Regions from separate parts of the Winslowiella toletana genome, predicted to be linked through region 3. Evidence: predicted binding sites of a transcription regulator. Region 3 holds the regulator's gene; each other region holds the start of a gene.
The links. Region 3 encodes PhoB, which activates phosphate uptake and scavenging genes when phosphate is short. Its sites were predicted from a motif close to CTGTCATAAAACTGNCNNAT; they were not measured.
Positions count from the first base shown of each region.

Region 1: a site for PhoB is predicted at 1,942-1,961, ahead of RIN69_RS03830 (PhoX family protein). Genes of this name have one in related genera too.
Region 2: a site for PhoB is predicted at 4,155-4,174, ahead of pstS (phosphate ABC transporter substrate-binding protein PstS). Genes of this name have one in related genera too.

Region 1 covers NZ_CP134152.1:832,550-838,421, forward strand. The annotation lists gene RIN69_RS03815 (DUF6277 family protein) at 1-245, shown strand, start outside; gene RIN69_RS03820 (LysR family transcriptional regulator) at 324-1,229, opposite strand; gene RIN69_RS03825 (hypothetical protein) at 1,553-1,849, shown strand; gene RIN69_RS03830 (PhoX family protein) at 2,015-3,901, shown strand; gene RIN69_RS03835 (MASE1 domain-containing protein) at 4,087-5,334, shown strand; gene RIN69_RS03840 (response regulator) at 5,331-5,872, shown strand, end outside.
Region 2 covers NZ_CP134152.1:4,903,167-4,909,038, forward strand. The annotation lists gene glmS (glutamine--fructose-6-phosphate transaminase (isomerizing)) at 1-203, shown strand, start outside; gene RIN69_RS22280 (lytic polysaccharide monooxygenase) at 279-1,817, opposite strand; gene RIN69_RS22285 (lytic polysaccharide monooxygenase) at 2,178-3,830, opposite strand; gene pstS (phosphate ABC transporter substrate-binding protein PstS) at 4,280-5,320, shown strand; gene pstC (phosphate ABC transporter permease PstC) at 5,412-5,872, shown strand, end outside.
Region 3 covers NZ_CP134152.1:1,173,016-1,178,887, reverse strand. The annotation lists gene RIN69_RS05440 (cobalamin-independent methionine synthase II family protein) at 1-45, opposite strand, end outside; gene RIN69_RS05435 (PstS family phosphate ABC transporter substrate-binding protein) at 276-1,196, opposite strand; gene phoR (phosphate regulon sensor histidine kinase PhoR) at 1,216-2,529, opposite strand; gene phoB (phosphate response regulator transcription factor PhoB) at 2,544-3,233, opposite strand; gene sbcD (exonuclease subunit SbcD) at 3,449-4,666, shown strand; gene RIN69_RS05415 (SbcC/MukB-like Walker B domain-containing protein) at 4,663-5,872, shown strand, end outside.

The DNA.
Region 1 (5,872 bases), 340 kb from region 3:
ATTTAAACGGCAGTGCGGAAATGGAAAAAATGATGGCGCTTATGACCGATATCAATGGTAAAGCCACGGCTGATATGAGCGGCATTATGCAGAACTTCCAACAGAATGCTGATATGCAACAGCAGAGTGCGGCGCAGCAAACGGCTGAAAACAATAATGAAGGCAAGCAGTCTGATCCAGCAGCACCACAAATGAGTTTCCCGCAGGGGGCGATGGATTTCTTCTCCAGCTTGCAAAAGAAATAACATCAGATGATTAACCAGCTCAGAGGAGCTGGTTAATCTGATAAGCTCAGATGCCGGTGAAGGTGGCTGCCATTTTCTTTACACGCCTGCGCTGACTTTTTTCCGCAGAAAATCTTTCGTATTATCACGTAGCCACTTATGCGGCGGTGAGTTGTCATGTCTGGGATGCCACGCCTGAATGATATTCACCTCAGGTAGTGTTATTTGTGGTTCGAAAGCAATCACATCGATGTTAAAACTCTCCAGCGCACTGAGAAAGAATAATGGCACTACCGCCAGTGAACTGGTACGCATTACCGTTTCGATCGTCGAAAAGTAGCTGGGATTGATACCAACAATTTTACGCTGAAAGCCTTGTAGCGTGAATAAGTTGTCTACGTCATCATTAAGTTTACTGCGCGTGCTGATAAATCCAAAACTGGCTATGTTTTCAAGGGTTTTATTCAGCCCGAGGATTTCATGATTTTTATTGGCAACAATGATACATTTATCCCGGTGTATGGTGCGAATTTTGATCTCCGGGCTGAGCTTACGTGACTCCCCGATGTAGAGATCAATATTATCTTTCCGTAAGAAATCAGCGGCACCGTGGTCGTAGGAGAAATCCAGCACTACATTCGGTTCTTTATCCTGCATCTCTTCGAGAAATCCAGAATTTAATAGTGAGATAAGTAAATCGTTCGAGACGATATTGAACATCAAGGATGAGCTTCCAGCATCAAACGAGAGGTTATGATTGAGTACGGCATCAATATTTTTTATCAGATTATGAATTTGTGGTTTTAATTCAATGGCTAAGGGCGTAAGCATTAACAAGGAGCCAGAGCGAACCAGAATTTGGTCCTGAAAAGCCTCTCTTAATTTATTCAGTGACTTACTTATCGCAGGAGGAGTGACATTTAATTTATTTGCTGCTTTACTGACGCTGCACTCCTCCAGTAAAGCATCCAGAACAATTAACAAATTCAAATCTGTGCGTGGCATATCAAATCAAATCCTTATGTTGATACATAAAATTTTTGAATGTAATCCTTTGGTACATACTGGAGGAAAAGGCTTTTTATCATTATTATGATTAAGGACGTAATTTTACACGCTTTCAGGGGTATTTAATGCTGAAACCGCGCTGGCTGAAACTTAAATATAAATGCTATTATTTTTATTAATTTACCAAATTTTCAGCGCATACACATGGATTATCCGTTTCTCTACGTGGTTAAAATGTGTTTAACCAGCGTTCATTGTCTCAAAGATGTCCTCTTCAGCTAAAATGTACTAAATTCAGTATGCCAATGGAAGTGGTAAGCATGAAAAATATTTCTGAATCGATAATTAAGACAGTCCACTATCAGTGGAATGAAATTATGCGCGATAATAGTAATGGCGCGATAATTTTTCGCGTGGTGTGCAGTATTTCGACCAATTCAGGTCTCAGTGTTGAAGGAAGTCATATATTTACCATTCATGATATTACTCATGCTGAAGATAAAAACTCGCTGGCTCTGACTTCTGAAAGCGCGGCTTATAATAACGCCATACAGTGCCTGACGGCGGCAATGGCCTATAGCGGGCAGGCAATATCGCGAATTGAGAATAACGAATAATCGTTAATATACTCTTTGATAGTTATATTGTTTTAATAGGCTGTAGCGAAGATCATTTCTCTGAAAGCCAGAACCCCCTGCCGCCGTTGCCGCTGAAACATTACTGACATCTTCGCGCTTTAACATGCGTTATCTCTGGGAAAAAAATAACAGGAAGTAACGGTTATGAGCGATAAAATCAAAGAGTTAAATGTCGATCGTTTGAAAGACCCTGCACGTCGCAAATTGCTGGCGGGCACTAGTGCTATCGGCCTGACCGGCTTTCTGGCTGGTGGTGTCTGGAGCCTCCCTGCGGACGCACTTGCCAAAGGAGAACCGGCAGGCAGCCAGTTATTAGGCTTTAAAGGTATCGCTGCTTCAACTGCCGATAAGATCGTGACTGCCGATGGCTATCAGGCTGAGGTATTGATCTCCTGGGGAGATCCGCTGGTAAACGGCGCTGCGGCATTTGATCCGAATGGTAAAAATAGCGCCAGCGATCAGGAAAAGCAGTTTGGCGATAATAATGACGGTATGAGCTTTTTTCCGGTAGATGAAAATCGTGGTGTGCTGGCCATTAATAATGAGTATGTTAATGAGCAATACTTGTTTGCTCACGGTGGCAGCAAGGCAATCAGTGAAGAAGATGTCCGTAAATCTCAGGCGGCGCACGGCATCTCGATTGTTGAAATTCAACGCGGTGCAGACAACCGCTGGCAGGTGGTGCGCCCGTCACGCTATAACCGCCGTATTACCGCGAATACCCCGATGGTTTTCTCCGGCCCGGCAGCCGGTGACAAAGCGCTGCAAACTGTTGCCGATCCCAGCGGCACCCGCGTACTTGGTACGTTTGGTAACTGTGCCAACGGTAAAACCCCGTGGGGAACCTATCTGACCTGCGAAGAGAACTTCGATACTTACTTCGGCACCAGTAAAAGTGACTATCAGGTTACCCCGGCGCAGAAGCGTTACACGCTGAATCCGAATGAAGCAGAGCGTAATTGGGCAGACTTCGATGCGCGTTTTGATATGGCGAAAAATCCCAACGAATTTAATCGCCATGGCTGGATCGTTGAGATCGATCCGCTCGATCCCACCTCGACGCCGATCAAGCGAACCGCGCTGGGACGCTTTAAGCATGAAAATGCTGCCGTTACGGTAGCGAAGAACGGCCACCTGGTGGTGTATATGGGTGACGACGAGCGCGGCGAATATATCTATAAATTTGTCTCTGACGGCGTGGTCGACAGCGCCAATCCGACAGCGAATAGCACGCTGCTGGATAACGGCACCTTGTACGTTGCGGAATTTAATGGTGATGCGCAGGGTACGCCGTTGAAAGGCAGTGGCCGCTGGCTGGAGCTGACCCACGGTAAACAGGGGCTGACGGCAGAAAATGGTTTTCACAGCCAGGCCGATGTGCTGATTAATGCGCGCGGCGCGGCAGACCGGGTCAATGCGACGCGGATGGACCGCCCGGAATGGATTGCGGTTAACCCGCATGATGGCCGTGCCTACTGCACTCTCACCAACAACAGTAAGCGTGGCGATGAAGGGATGCCGGTCAATCCGGCAAACCCGCGGCCAAAAAATGTTTATGGTCAAATCATTCGCTGGGATGAAAACGGCGATGCCACTGCGCGTCAGTTTGACTGGGATATGTTTGTGCTGTGCGGAAATCCGATTGCTCATCCACAGGGGGTGAATCGCGGTACGCCCAACATTACGGCAGAGAACACCTTTAACAGTCCTGACGGGCTCGGTTTTGACCGCGATGGACGCCTTTGGATTCTGACCGATGGAAAATACAGTAATCAAGGTGATTACGCGGGGCAGGGGAATAACCAGATGCTGGTAGGCGATCCGGCGAGCGGTGAGATTCGCCGCTTTATGGTTGGACCGAAATCTTGCGAGCTGACCGGCATTGCTTTCACCCCGGATTACAAAACGATGTTTGTTAACGTTCAGCACCCAGGGGAAGAGGGTGATTCAACTTTCCCGAATAACAGCCCACGTCCACGCTCATCGGTGATTATGGTGACGCGTAAAGACGGTGGTGTGCTGGGAGCATAATTCTGTTTTTTCTGCTGGGCGGAGCGATTGCCGCCCATTTAAATCATCCACTTCAAGCCCACGGCTACCTCCCCGCACGTTATCTCCTGCAATTTCAATATTTCAAATGAGCTTATTAGTTTAAAACAGATTATTCTCTAAACAGGTCTGGTAAAAGTTTGAGTCGCAAGCTTATGAAAATAAAAATGATGCTAATCGGCTGGCTGGCATTTATCTGCTGCGATTTTTTTCTGGCTATGATGAGCCTGCAGGCCAGGGACGTCTGGAGTTTGTCGTCACTGGTCTGGTTCCCGGCCGGTCTGCTGCTCGGCACACTCTGTACTCTGCCTCCGCGTTACTGGCCGATCTGGTTATTGAGTTCTGCCTTAGTGCATCTGGTCGCCAGTCAGCTTTATGGCCGCCCGGTCAATGTGTCGTTAATTTTCTGCTTTTTTGATGCGTTATCGTTAACGGTGACTGCACTTATCTGGCAATTCTTTTATGGCGTGATGGCTCGACCCGTGCGGGAGCGTGACATTATCGTGCTGGTAATATTGTGTATTGTTAGTGGCATTATTGAGCGCTTTGTCACTACCTGGGCGCTGCTTTTGCTGGATTATCCCATTGACCAGTCGATCTCAGTTATTCATACCGTGGGTTATGTCATCAGCGCCTTACCTCTGACCTTTTTTGTTTTTTATCTGATTACCAGGGTGAAAAGAGAAAGAATTGATACCCGTGGCTACCTGATAATGCTGTCGATGCTGGTGGCAATGCTGGCACTGTTCTGGCGAACATCTGACATATTAAACGAAGCGCTGCGCTGGCAGGATCTGGCGCTGATATTCTCGCTGGCTTTGCCGGTTTTATTAGCGATGCGCGGAGATTTGCTGATGCTGAGCGGCTTTTTATCGCTGTGCTCGATTATCTCTGTTGGCGCAACACTGTTTGGTTACGGGCCGTTTTATCAGATGTTGCTTGTCCAGCAGGAGGATGTGTTGGTTGCCGCCTGGTACAGCGCCGTATTGAGTTTACCGGCGCTCCTTTGTGCCAGCCTGGTCAGCCAGAAGTCTGCGCTGCTGGCACGGCATCGCTGGCGCGAACAATTAATGGATAATGTGTTACAGCATGGCTGCTACCACCGTTTTCAGCTGGGCAGCAGTGATGATTTGCGCTGGCTTTACCAAAGCCGCTGGCCGGAGTCTGGCCACGCGCCGGTCAGCTGGCAACAATTTATTGGCTGGTTACATCCGGACGATCGGCTGGCGGTGGAGCAGCTGAAAAATAGCGCTTCCGCGACACCTCAGGTGTTACCCATACGGCTGGCCGATCGATATGGCGAGTTTCATCAGAGCAGTATGGCGCTGGTTGCCTGTCAGGAAGGGCAGGTATTTTGGTTTGAAGGCGTGATTTTTCCGCTACAAGTATTATTGCCGCCTGAGGGGGACATATGAGCACGCGAGTGATTATTGCTGATGACCATCCGGTGTTTCTGCTGGGATTGCGCGGTGTGCTGGCCACACTGCCAGAGGAATATCCGGTGATCGCTGAGGCGCATGATGTCAGCAGCCTGTTTGAGCAGCTGAGCGTCTGCCAGGCCGATATGTTGATTACCGATCTTAATATGCCTGGCGATGATCAGGTCGATGGTGTGCGGATGATCGGCAGGATCCGTGAGTTATATCCCGATCTGACCATTGTGGTGATCACCATGTTAAGCGACCAGCGGATTCTTGAGCTGCTGGCGGGATACCGGATAAAAGCCATCCTGAACAAGAGTAGCCTGTCACATGAGCTGGCGGATGGCCTGAACAGTCCGCAGAGTGACGAGCAGCCGTGGTTGAGCGACGCGTTTCGCAGCGATCCGCTGATTCAGGTGGAAAAAGCGCTGTCGGTGAAGGAGATGGAAGTGATACGGCTGATAGGCCAGGGGCTTAGCGTCAATGAGATAGCCGCACGCCTGTTTCGCACCAAGCAGACCATCAGCGCGCA
Region 2 (5,872 bases), 1.2 Mb from region 3:
TACTCTACGTGTTTGCCGACCAGGATGCCGGTTTCAGCGACAGCGAAGGGATGAGGATTATTCCTCTGCCACATGTAGAAGATGTGATTGCCCCGATCTTCTACACCGTACCGTTGCAGCTGTTGTCTTATCATGTCGCGTTGATTAAAGGGACTGACGTCGATCAGCCACGTAATCTGGCGAAATCGGTTACCGTCGAGTAACTGAAGCAGCAGACAAAAAAACGCCGGTCACAGACCGGCGTTTTTTATTGGCTGGCGACAGTAACTGAACAAGGATCAGTCAACCGGAAGCCATAAAGAGTGCACCTCAGCCGGGCTCCAGTGAGCCATTGAAGGGTGGGCCTGGCGGCAGCGATATTTTTTACCTTCGTAGATCACGGTATCGTCGGCTTTATAATCTATGCCGGTTTCCCATTCCTTAACTGAAGGGTCCGGGTGATTCTCTTTATCTTTTACCGTTACGGTTACGCGGTTTGAATGGGTTACACCATTTTTAGATGTCACCGTCAGTTCATAAATCGCAGTACCTTTGGTGTTCTCAGGAATCAGGGCGTGAACGACGGGTTTATTCAGCGTCGATACCCACTGACTCCCTTCCTGCTCCTGCAACCAGAACGTCCCCTGACCCCCGACAACTTTCCAGCTGTAACTTTCAGCATTCTGACTGTTGGAGCCATCCATAATATAGGCCGCTGCAGCACCAGATGGGCTTACCACCTCAAAGTTGGCTGGCACGATAGCGATCGGGGCGTTCACCGGCGCTTCTACCGACAGTACTGCCGAGTTGCTCTTATGATTGAGGAAGATGCTGTTACCGCGCAGTTGCTGCTCGTTAAATACAATATTACCCGACTGACTCTGCTGACCAACCAGCACCAGATTAGAGTGATTGCGGTTAATATCCGTCGCCAGCTCGCTAATCCATTTATCACCCAAATTGTCAGCGGTAATTGTTTTACGGATTTGAACCAGCTCGATACCACGCGCGCCGCCAATCACACGGAATATCACCGTGCTGCCGATCACTGGAGTCTGATGATCGGCAAAATTGGCGTATTTATACCAGTCTGTGGGTGCCGGATCTTCAATGGGGTCCGGATCGGGTACCGGTACGGGAGGGATAATATCGCTGCCGCGCGCGGTGATATTGACGTCGCTACAGTTATAGAAACCTTCGGTTTCAAAAGTCCCTTGCTGTCCGATACGTTGCCAGCGGCTAAAAATTACCGCCCGACCGGTACGACCTTCAGGGATGACGACATTGAAGTCCTCATAGGCTCTGAGGTTAACCAGTTTACCGGCCGCAATTGGCGACGGATTATGGGAATTATCAATTTTACCAATTAGTTGCAGATCGCCCCAGCTAATCGCTTTTTTTGTCGGGTCGAAGCCTTCTTTAGTAATCCAGAATTCAGTAAATGAATAATCGTGTGGTGCGGTAAAACCATAACGCATTTTTACTTTGCCCATGGCATCGGGCTTAACTAATGACACTTTCCATTTGTCACTGGCCATATTAAAGCCGGTGCCTTTATGTTTGCCACTACAAATTAAATTGCCGGGAATATTTGCCATCGCATCTTCTGCATCGCGATTACCTTCAAGATTGTCACTGAAGGATTGCCAGTCACCAAAAGTACCTCCCCCACTTTTCGCATCGGCTTCAGAGCAAATGCCGCTATTCTGTGTGCCTTCCAGTATGCAGGCTGCCTGACGAGAAGGAGGATCGATTAATGAACCATGGCCAAAAGCCAGAGAAGTGACTGAAAGCCCCGCACCGCCAACCAGGATGGCTAATAATTTTCTGCTAAACATAATATTAGAATAACCCAAAAGGTATAAAAGATGGCGGCATTATTTATTGAGTCGATATTGAAATAAACGAGAAAAGTCCCGGAGAGTTACAGACTTGACTGTTTTCGATGATGATATAGACGTGGTTTAAGTTCTGAGTTGATGATTTATATTATAAAATCTGCGTGCTGTCATTGTGTGGGTTATTTTCAATAATAATCAAAAAAGAGGTCTGATTATAGAGTTTTTCAAAAAATCGCTTACTTATTTTTACGCAGTGTTTAACCTGCTTTCTGATTTGTCTGTATTGTTGGCTCCATTTACAAAAAAATGCCGATCGCTGATCGGCATTGTTTATTCTGTCATATATAAGAATAAGACTTATTTAACGGTCCAGATCTGTGGCGATTGATCCGGCTGGTTGCCAACGGTCCACTGTTTAGCGGTATAGCTTTTACCTTTCCAGGTCACGCTATTGCCGCTGACATAGGTCATTGATGCACTCCATTCAACAGTCTGGCCAGGATCAGCCAGTTTCCAGGCATCGCCGTTACCCGGCTGAGACTGAGTCCAGTAACCCGCAATATACTTAACCCCATTCCGGGTAACTTTATCGCCAGCGACATAGGTTTTGCCCTGTTGCCACTGAGGATAATCATCAGAGCCGCCATCGTCCTGATTCTTAACGGTGATGTTAACGCGATTGGAATGAGTTGCACCGCTCTTTGATTTTACCGTCAGTTCATAAATCGCCGTGCCACTGCTTTTGGCTGGAATCAGTGCGCGGACCACCGGTTTAGAGCTTTGTGATAGCCATGCACCACCTTCCTGCTCCTGCAACCGGAAAACATCCTGGCCGTTCACCACTTTCCAGCTGTAAGACTCTGCGTTCAGGCTGTTGGAGCCATCCATCGTGAAGCCTAAAGAGTAATCAGGGTTGCTGACCACTGTAAAGTTGGCGGGTACGACTGCCGTAGGAGTGTTAGCCGGCGCTGTCACCGACAGCACTGCGGAGTTACCGGTGTTATTCAGATAGATGCCGTTACCGCGCGGCTGTTGCAGATTAAAGGTGATATTACCTGACTGGCTCTGTTGGCCAATTAGCACCAAATTAGAATAATCGCGGTTGATTTCAGCCGCCAGTTCGCTAATCCATTTATCGCCAACATTGTCGGCGGTAATGGCTTTGCGGATCTGAACCAGCTCGCTGCCGCGGGTGCCGCCCATAACACGGAACTCAACGGAACTGCCGACGATCGGGGTATGCTTATCGGCAAAATTAGCGTATTTAAACCAGTCTGCGGGGGCCGGATCTTCAATCGGATCGGGAACCGGTGCCGGAGGGATAATATCGCCACCACGTTCGGTGATCATCACGTCGCTGCAGCCATAAAAGCCTTCATTTCCTGCATCATTACGCTGCCAGCGGGAGAAAATTACCGCGCGGCCGGTACGGTCGGCAGGAATTTCAAGGTTAAAATCTTCGTATCGGGTATAGGCTGGTGTTTTGCCTGAGGTCGGTGAGGTGTTTTCAGAGGCGGTAAAGGTACCCAGCAGTTCTACATCATCCCAGCCAATAACCTTTTTCGTAGGGTCTACGCCTTTCCTGGTAATATAAAACTCGGTAAAGGATTTAACATGGGGTTGGGTATAGCCATAGCGCACTTTCACTTTTCCGGTGGCATCCGGCTTAAGCAACGCCGTTTTCCATTTGTCGCTGGCCATATTAAAGCCAGAGCCCCGGGTTGTACCGCTACAAATCCTGTTACCTGGAATGGCTTTTTTTGCTTCAGCAGCGCTGTGGTTGCCGCCAACAAATCCGGTTAACTCTTGCCATGTATAAAAAGAGTGTCCGCCATCATTACTATTCTTACTGGCCTCTGCGCAAATTCCGGTGTTTTGTGCACCTTGCTGAATACATGAAACATGGCGAGCGGGTGGATCGACCAACGCGCCATGACCAAAGGCCAGTGAGGATACAGAAAGCCCGGAACCGCTAATCAAAATGGCTAATATTTTCTTTCTACTCATCATAATTTTTAAGTCATCCATAACATTATACAGAAGAGTGGATATTCTTAATGTCATCAATGTCAGAATAAATGGGAAATTTCTTGGGCAGTTACAGAGTTCTCTTTTTTAAAATCAGGTTTAAGCGCTATTTAAGATTTGTGGTGATGGCTTTTATTATAGCGATGTGATATCTGTCGGTAGGTATATGTTACTTCCTGATAATTAAAAATAATTATTCAGCATAAAGTGGTTAACATAAATGTCATATTCATTATCTAAACTCGTCTGTTCGGGAATTAATCGTATCAAAGCCTGATTAAGGTATTGTTTTCGCTTCTGCGCTCTCTGTCATAAAACTGTCATAATTCGTACATTTTAGTGTCACCAAACTGTCCTATTTTCCCTCCTGCAGCTATACATAATCTTATTAAAACGGCGTTAAGCCTGACTTTTACTCCCCCGGAGGGAATATGACACTGATGCATAGCACCTTAGCTCGAATTGTCGCAGCAACCGTTTCTCTGAGTGCAGCTTCCGCCATGGCAGCAGCAAGCCTGACTGGCGCGGGTGCGACCTTCCCGGCACCGGTGTATGCCAAGTGGGCAGATACCTATCAGAAAGAAACCGGTAATAAAATCAACTATCAAGGTATCGGCTCATCGGGTGGTGTAAAACAGATTATTGCTAAAACCGTTGATTTTGGTGCCTCTGATGCCCCGCTGTCTGACGAAAAATTAAATGCTGATGGCCTGTTCCAGTTTCCGACGGTGATCGGCGGCGTGGTTATGGCTGTTAATATTCCGGGTCTGAAAGCTGGCGAGCTGGTGCTGGACGGCGCAACTCTTGGTGATATCTATCTCGGTAAAATTAAAAAGTGGAACGATGCCGCCATCGTTAAGCTGAACCCGGATGTCAAACTGCCTGACACCAATATTGCGGTTGTTCGCCGCGCTGATGGTTCCGGTACCTCATTTGTATTCACCAGCTATCTGGCTAAAGTTAACGAAGAGTGGAAATCGAAAGTTGGTGCGGGTTCAACCGTAAACTGGCCTACCGGTCTGGGTGGTAAAGGTAACGACGGCATTGCCGCCTTTGTTCAGCGTCTGCCTGGCTCGATTGGTTATGTTGAGTACGCTTATGCCAAGCAGAACAACCTGGCCTACACCAAACTGATTAGCGCCGACGGTAAGCCAGTCAGCCCGACCGAAGAAAGTTTCAGCAATGCGGCAAAAGGCGCAGACTGGAGCAAAACTTTCGCTCAGGATCTGACTAACCAGAAAGGTGATGATGCATGGCCAATCTCTTCAACGACCTTCATTCTGCTGCACAAATCTCAGGCTAAGCCTGCACAGGCAGTTGAAGTGCTGAAGTTCTTTGACTGGGCATACAAAGATGGCGGAAAAGAAGCCAGCGCGCTGGATTATGCGCCACTGCCAACCGAAGTTACCGATCAGATTCGTGCCGCCTGGAAGACCAACATTAAAGACAGTTCTGGTAAAGCGCTGTACTAACAAGATGTAACCGGGGCGGATAAATTTATTCCGCTCTTTACTTCGGGCGGCAGTGCTGTCGCCCCTGAAATTTTAAAACGTCGAGAATTCTATGGCTGCTACCAAGCCGACATTCAAAGCCCCCGGCAAACAGGGCGATATCCTCTTCAGTGCGCTGGTAAAACTGGCTGCGCTGATAGTGTTATTGATGCTGGGCGGCATTATTGTCTCATTGATTATCGCCTCATGGCCAAGCATTGAAAAATTCGGTTTCGCCTTCCTGTGGACAAAAGAGTGGGATGCGCCAAACGAGAAATTTGGTGCGCTGGTGCCGATTTATGGCACGCTGGTCACTTCGTTTATTGCCTTGTTGATTGCCGTACCTGTCAGCTTTGGCATCGCACTGTTCCTCACCGAGCTGGCTCCTGGCTGGCTGCGTCGCCCGCTCGGCGTGGCGATTGAGTTGCTGGCGGCGATCCCCAGCATCGTTTACGGCATGTGGGGCCTGTTTATCTTTGCTCCGCTGTTTGCTGAATATTTCCAGACGCCAGTAGGCAATGTGCTCTCGGGTGT
Region 3 (5,872 bases):
GCTGCCAACGGTATCGGCACGAAATGGCGCGGTGGTTCTTTGCATGGTTTTTAACTCCTGACTGATGCGCGCAGCGCATAATTTACCGGTAAAATAGTTGCCCTTCGTTATTTTTTAGACTTCTGGACATCTATATGTCTGAACCCACATTGCCATGAGCCTTGTTCAGGTGCAACAGAGGAAATTTCATTAGTGATGAATTAAATTCATGTTGGCAGGTGAGCGGCCTGATGCCGCCCCTGGGGTTAACACGTACCGGCTAATAATTTTAAAATTTAGTTAATCAGCGCCCGTGCCTGACGCAGCTGCGCTTCAGACAGCGGCAAATAGCCCGAACGCTCCACCAGCGCCTGCCCTTGTGGCGAAATCGCCTGCTGCAAAAAGGCACGGGTTAACGGCTCCAGCGGTTTACCTGGGGCTTTATTCACATAGATATAGAGTGGGCGAAGATAAGGATAACTGCCGTTACGAATATTTTCGGTGATTGGCATCACGCCTGGCTGGCCATCACGGCCAATCGCCAGCGTTTTAACGCCGCTGATATGAAAACCAATACTGGCATAGCCAATGCCATTCAGACTGCTGGCCACCGCCTGCACCACCGCCGCCGAACCGGGATACTCACTGACATCCTGGCGAAAATCACCGTTACACAGCGCCTGCTGTTTGAAGAACCCCCAGGTGCCGGAAGCGGAATTGCGCCCAAAGCGTTGCAGGGTGCGCCGCTGCCAGTCAGGTGCGGTCAGCGCTAAGTCTCCCCAATATTGCGGCGCAGCGGTAGCACCACATAAGCGCGTGACCGAAAATAGCGCATCAAGCTGCTGACTATCGATTGAGTTCAGCGGATTGTCCTGATTCACCACCACCACCAGCGCATCCATCGCCACCGGTACAGCCAGCGGTGGATAACCATATTTAGCCTCAAATAACTGGCGTTCTCCCGCCTGCATCGGGCGGCTCATGGCACCAAGCTGCGCTGCGCCAGCAGCCAGAGCTATCGGCGCGGTGGACGAACCGGCAGCCTGAACCTGCACGTTCACACCAGGGAACTGACGGTTAAAGTTCTCACCCCATAGCGCCATCAGGTTACCGAGGGTATCCGAACCGACGCTGGTAAGATTTCCCGCCAGCATCCCCTCTTTCGCCTGAACTGCCGCTGACAGCACCAGCGCCGCTGCCAGAATCACTCGTTTCATGCTTTGCGTCCGTGAATGGTTAACGCTTTGCATTCTCCGGTAATTCAGCCGGAACAATCAACCTCGGCGCCAGCGTAAAGGCAAAACAGGTCTCAACATCAGCAGCACTGGTAATATCCAGCCGCGAATTATGATGGCTCAGCGCATGTTTTACGATCGCCAGCCCAAGACCGCTGCCGCCGGTGGCGCGCGAACGCGCTTTATCCACGCGGTAAAAGCGTTCGGTAAGCCGTGGAATATGTTCCTTCGCAATCCCCGGTCCGTTATCTTTCACCGCAAAATGCGCGCCGGTTTTATTACGCAACCAGCTGATATCAATCCGGGTGCCTGCTGGCGTATGGTTAACCGAGTTATAGACCAGGTTAGAAAGCGCACTGCGCAGTTGTTCATCATTACCGAACACCCGCAGGTGTGGATCGGTATGGAAATGAATTTCATGCCGTCCATTGCTCAGCGTTTCCGCCTCACGTTGCAGCAGGCGCAACATCATCGGCACGTCCACTTTCTCCTGCAAATCAATCGCCGGCGCCGCTTCAATCCGCGACAGGGTAAGCAGCTGTTTAACCAGGCTATCCATACGCCGCGTCTGCTCCTGCATGGTATGCAGAGCCTTGCTGCGTGCAGGTCCTTCCAGCACCGCATCGTTCATCATTTCCAGATAACCCTGCAACACGGTTAACGGCGTGCGCAGTTCGTGACTGACATTGGCGAAAAAGTTGCGCCGCGCCCCTTCCAGCTGATGCATCTGAGTAACATCACGCGCCACCAGCAGCCACTGCCCTTCGCTGTAAGGCATGATACGAAACTCTAAATGACGATGATTATTCAGTACCAGAGTTAGCGGTCGGGAAAAATCGCGCTGGCGCAGATAGTGGGAAAACTCAGGATAGCGCAGCAGGTTAAGAATATTTTGTCCGTTATCCTCCGGCCAGCGCAGCCCAAGATGCTGTTGTGCCAGGCCGTTACACCAGAAAATATTGCCCTCTTCGGTCGTCAACACCACCGCATCCGGCAACGATTCTGCGCCGCTGCGAAAACGTTTAATCAGGTTGCCCAGCTCGCGACGTCGCCGCCGGTTACGCAGTTGCATCTGATACAAACCATAGAACAGTGGCTCCCAGCTGGCTTGCCCGGCGGGCGGCGTCATCGTACGGTCGATCCATAGCCAGTGCGACAGGCGCTGCAGATTATAGAAATGCCAGCCCAGCACGCCAAGCACCGACAGCAGCAGCCACCACGGCAGAAAACCCACCACCAGGCCGAGTATCAGTGCTGGCACGCAGGCCAGCAGCAGTTCCAGTAATAATCTCTTCCAGGAGAGGCGTTCCAGCACGGTTCAGACTCCGATCAAAAACGAGCGGAGAAACGATACCCCGTTCCACGCACCGTTTGCACCATGCGATCGTGGCCGGAAACTTCCAGCGCCTTGCGCAAACGGCGGATGTGCACATCAACAGTACGATCTTCCACATAAACATTGGTGCCCCAGACGTGATTCAGCAGCTGTTCACGGCTGTATACCCGTTCCGGATGGGTCATAAAAAAGTGCAGTAATTTATATTCGGTCGGGCCCATTTCCAGCGGGGTATTTTCTGACATCACCCGGTGCGACGAAGGATCGAGGCTGAGTCCCTGCATTTCGATCACCTCTTCAACCGCCATCGGTGATATACGGCGCATCACCGCTTTGATGCGTGCCACCAGCTCTTTCGGTGAAAACGGCTTGGTGATGTAGTCATCGGCACCGACTTCCAGCCCGCGCACCCGGTCTTCCTCTTCACCACGCGCAGTCAGCATCATCACCGGAATATCCCGGGTCATGGCTTCGCGTTTCAGATGCTTAATAAATTGAATGCCGCTGCCGCCAGGTAACATCCAGTCGAGCAGAATCAGATCGGGCCAGGGTTCGATAAGTAAATTGATCGCACTGTCATAATCTTCCGCTTCTATCGGTTGATAGTCATTTTGCTCAAGAACGAAACACAACATCTCACGGATTGGGGCTTCATCTTCGACTACCAAAATGCGCTTAGCCATTATTGCTCCTGCTGATGTGACTTTAGTCACTGGGATTCGCGGCGCCATTATGCGTCAGTTTTATGACAGATTTATGAAAAATGCACGGACCAAAATCGCCTTTGTGATACTTTTTTTTAGGCTGATTATGCATTTACTCACCCGCCGTTAAGCTCTCTGTTTATAATCGGCAACTTACGTTACCGTTATGTACCCTAAATAAATCGGGAAGTTTTATGCGCATTATCCACACCTCGGACTGGCATCTCGGTCAGTTTTTCTACACCAAAAGCCGGGCGCCGGAGCATCAGGCGTTTCTTAACTGGCTGGTACAGGTGGTAGAACAACATCAGGTCGATGCGGTGATTGTGGCCGGTGATATCTTCGATACCGGCTCGCCTCCGAGCTATGCGCGTGAACTGTATAACCGTTTTGTCGTGCAACTGCAGCAAACCGGCTGCCAGCTGGTAGTGCTCGGCGGAAACCATGATTCAGTGGCAACGCTCAATGAATCTCGCGAGCTGCTGGCCTGCCTGAATACCCGGGTGATTGCTGCCGCCAGCGATGACATCGGGCAGCAAGTGTTACAGCTGAATGACCGTCAGGGCAACCCAGCTGCGCTACTGTGTGCGATTCCATTTTTACGCCCGCGCGATATTCTGCGCAGCCAGGCCGGGCAATCGGGACGCGAAAAACAGCAAAGTCTGCTGGAAGCCATCAGCGAGCATTATCAGAGCTGCTATCAGCATGCACTGACACAGCGCACCGCGCTGGGGCTGGCATTACCGATTATCGCTACGGGCCATCTGACGACCGTCGGCGTCACCACCAGTGACTCGGTGCGTGATATCTATATCGGCACGCTCGATGCCTTCCCGGCGCAGGCTTTTCCGCCCGCCGATTATATCGCACTGGGCCATATTCATCGGGCGCAGCGCGTCGCCAACAGCGAACATATTCGCTACAGCGGTTCGCCTGTCCCACTCAGTTTTGATGAACTGGGTAAAGAGAAGAGCGTATTTCTGGTGGAGTTTGCCGGCGACCAGCTTCGCCGCGTTGAAGCGCTGCAGGTTCCGTTATTTCAGCCGATGTGCATGATTAAAGGCTCGCTGGCAGAAATTGAGCAGCAGCTGGCACAATTCACCGATACTGACAGCAATGTCTGGCTGGATATCGAAATCGTCACCGCCGATTATCTCAATGATATTCAGCGCCGCATCCAGGAGCTGACCGCCGCGCTGCCGGTAGAAGTGGTGTTACTGCGCCGCAGCCGCGAACAGCGTGACAAGGTGATTGCACGTCAAAATAACGAAACCCTAAGTGAACTGAGCGTTGAAGAGGTGTTTGCCCGGCGGCTGGAGCAGCAAGAAGATAATGATACTCCGCGTCAGCAGCGCGCGCAGCAGCTGTTTGTTACCACTTTAGATGCCATTCGCCATGAGGAGCAGCCGTGAAAATTTTGACGCTGCGTTTTAAGAACATCAACTCGCTGAAGGGCGAATGGAAAATCGATTTCACCGCTGAACCCTTCGCCAGTAACGGCTTGTTTGCGATTACCGGGCCAACCGGAGCCGGTAAAACCACCCTGCTCGATGCTATTTGCCTGGCGCTGTATCATCAGACCTCGCGCCTCGGCGGTATTACCCAGTCGCAAAACGATCTGATCACTCGCGATACCGCCGAATGCCTTGCCGAAGTGGAGTTTGAAGTTAAGGGTGAAGCCTGGCGCGCATTCTGGAGTCAGAATCGCGCGCGTGGCGCGGTGGATGGCAATTTGCAGGCGCCAAGAGTCGAGCTGGCGCGCTGTAGCGATAACACCATTGTCGCCGATAAAGTTAACGACAAGCTTAAAATGACTGAAAGTCTGACCGGCCTCGATTTTAACCGTTTTACCAAATCGATGATGCTTTCCCAGGGTCAGTTTGCCGCCTTTCTGAATGCCAAAGCCAATGAACGCGCAGAGCTGCTGGAAGAGCTGACCGGCACCGAAATTTATGGCCGCATCTCAATGGAGGTGTTTGAACGTCATAAAGCCACCCGCCTTGCGCTGGATAATTTGCGCGCGCAGGCATCCGGGATGGCGTTACTGGATGAAGAGACGCGTCAGACTCTGCAACAGCAGCTGGATCAGTTGATTGCGCAGGAGCAAGTACTTACCCAGCAACTGAATAAGCGACAGCTTGAGCAACAATGGCTGACCCAGCGCGATAAGCTGCAACAAAGTTGTCAGCAGGCAGAGAGCACTCAGCAGCAGGCGGAGCACGCATGGCAGCAGGCACTTCCGCAGCGGGAGCAGCTGGCGCAGGCAGAACCGGCAGAAAAACTGCGTCCGCTGTGGCAACAGCGTAACCAGACTCAACAGGATGTAACCGATGCTGAGCAACAGCTTCACGCGCTGAGCACACAGCAGCAGCAAGCCAGCATCGCGCTGCACAGCCTGAGCGAACAGCAGCAGCAGGCAGAATCGCAGCTGAAACAGTTGTCAGCACAACGTCAGCAGCAGGAAACGCTGATTAATGAGCAGGTTATTCCGCTCGATCATCAGCTGGCAACATTGCAACAGCAGGCAGAACAGCTGGACAAAACGCTAAGTGAGTACCAACTTTCACAGCAGCAGAAACTGCAAAATCAGGCGCAGTATGCTCAGGAAATCAACAACC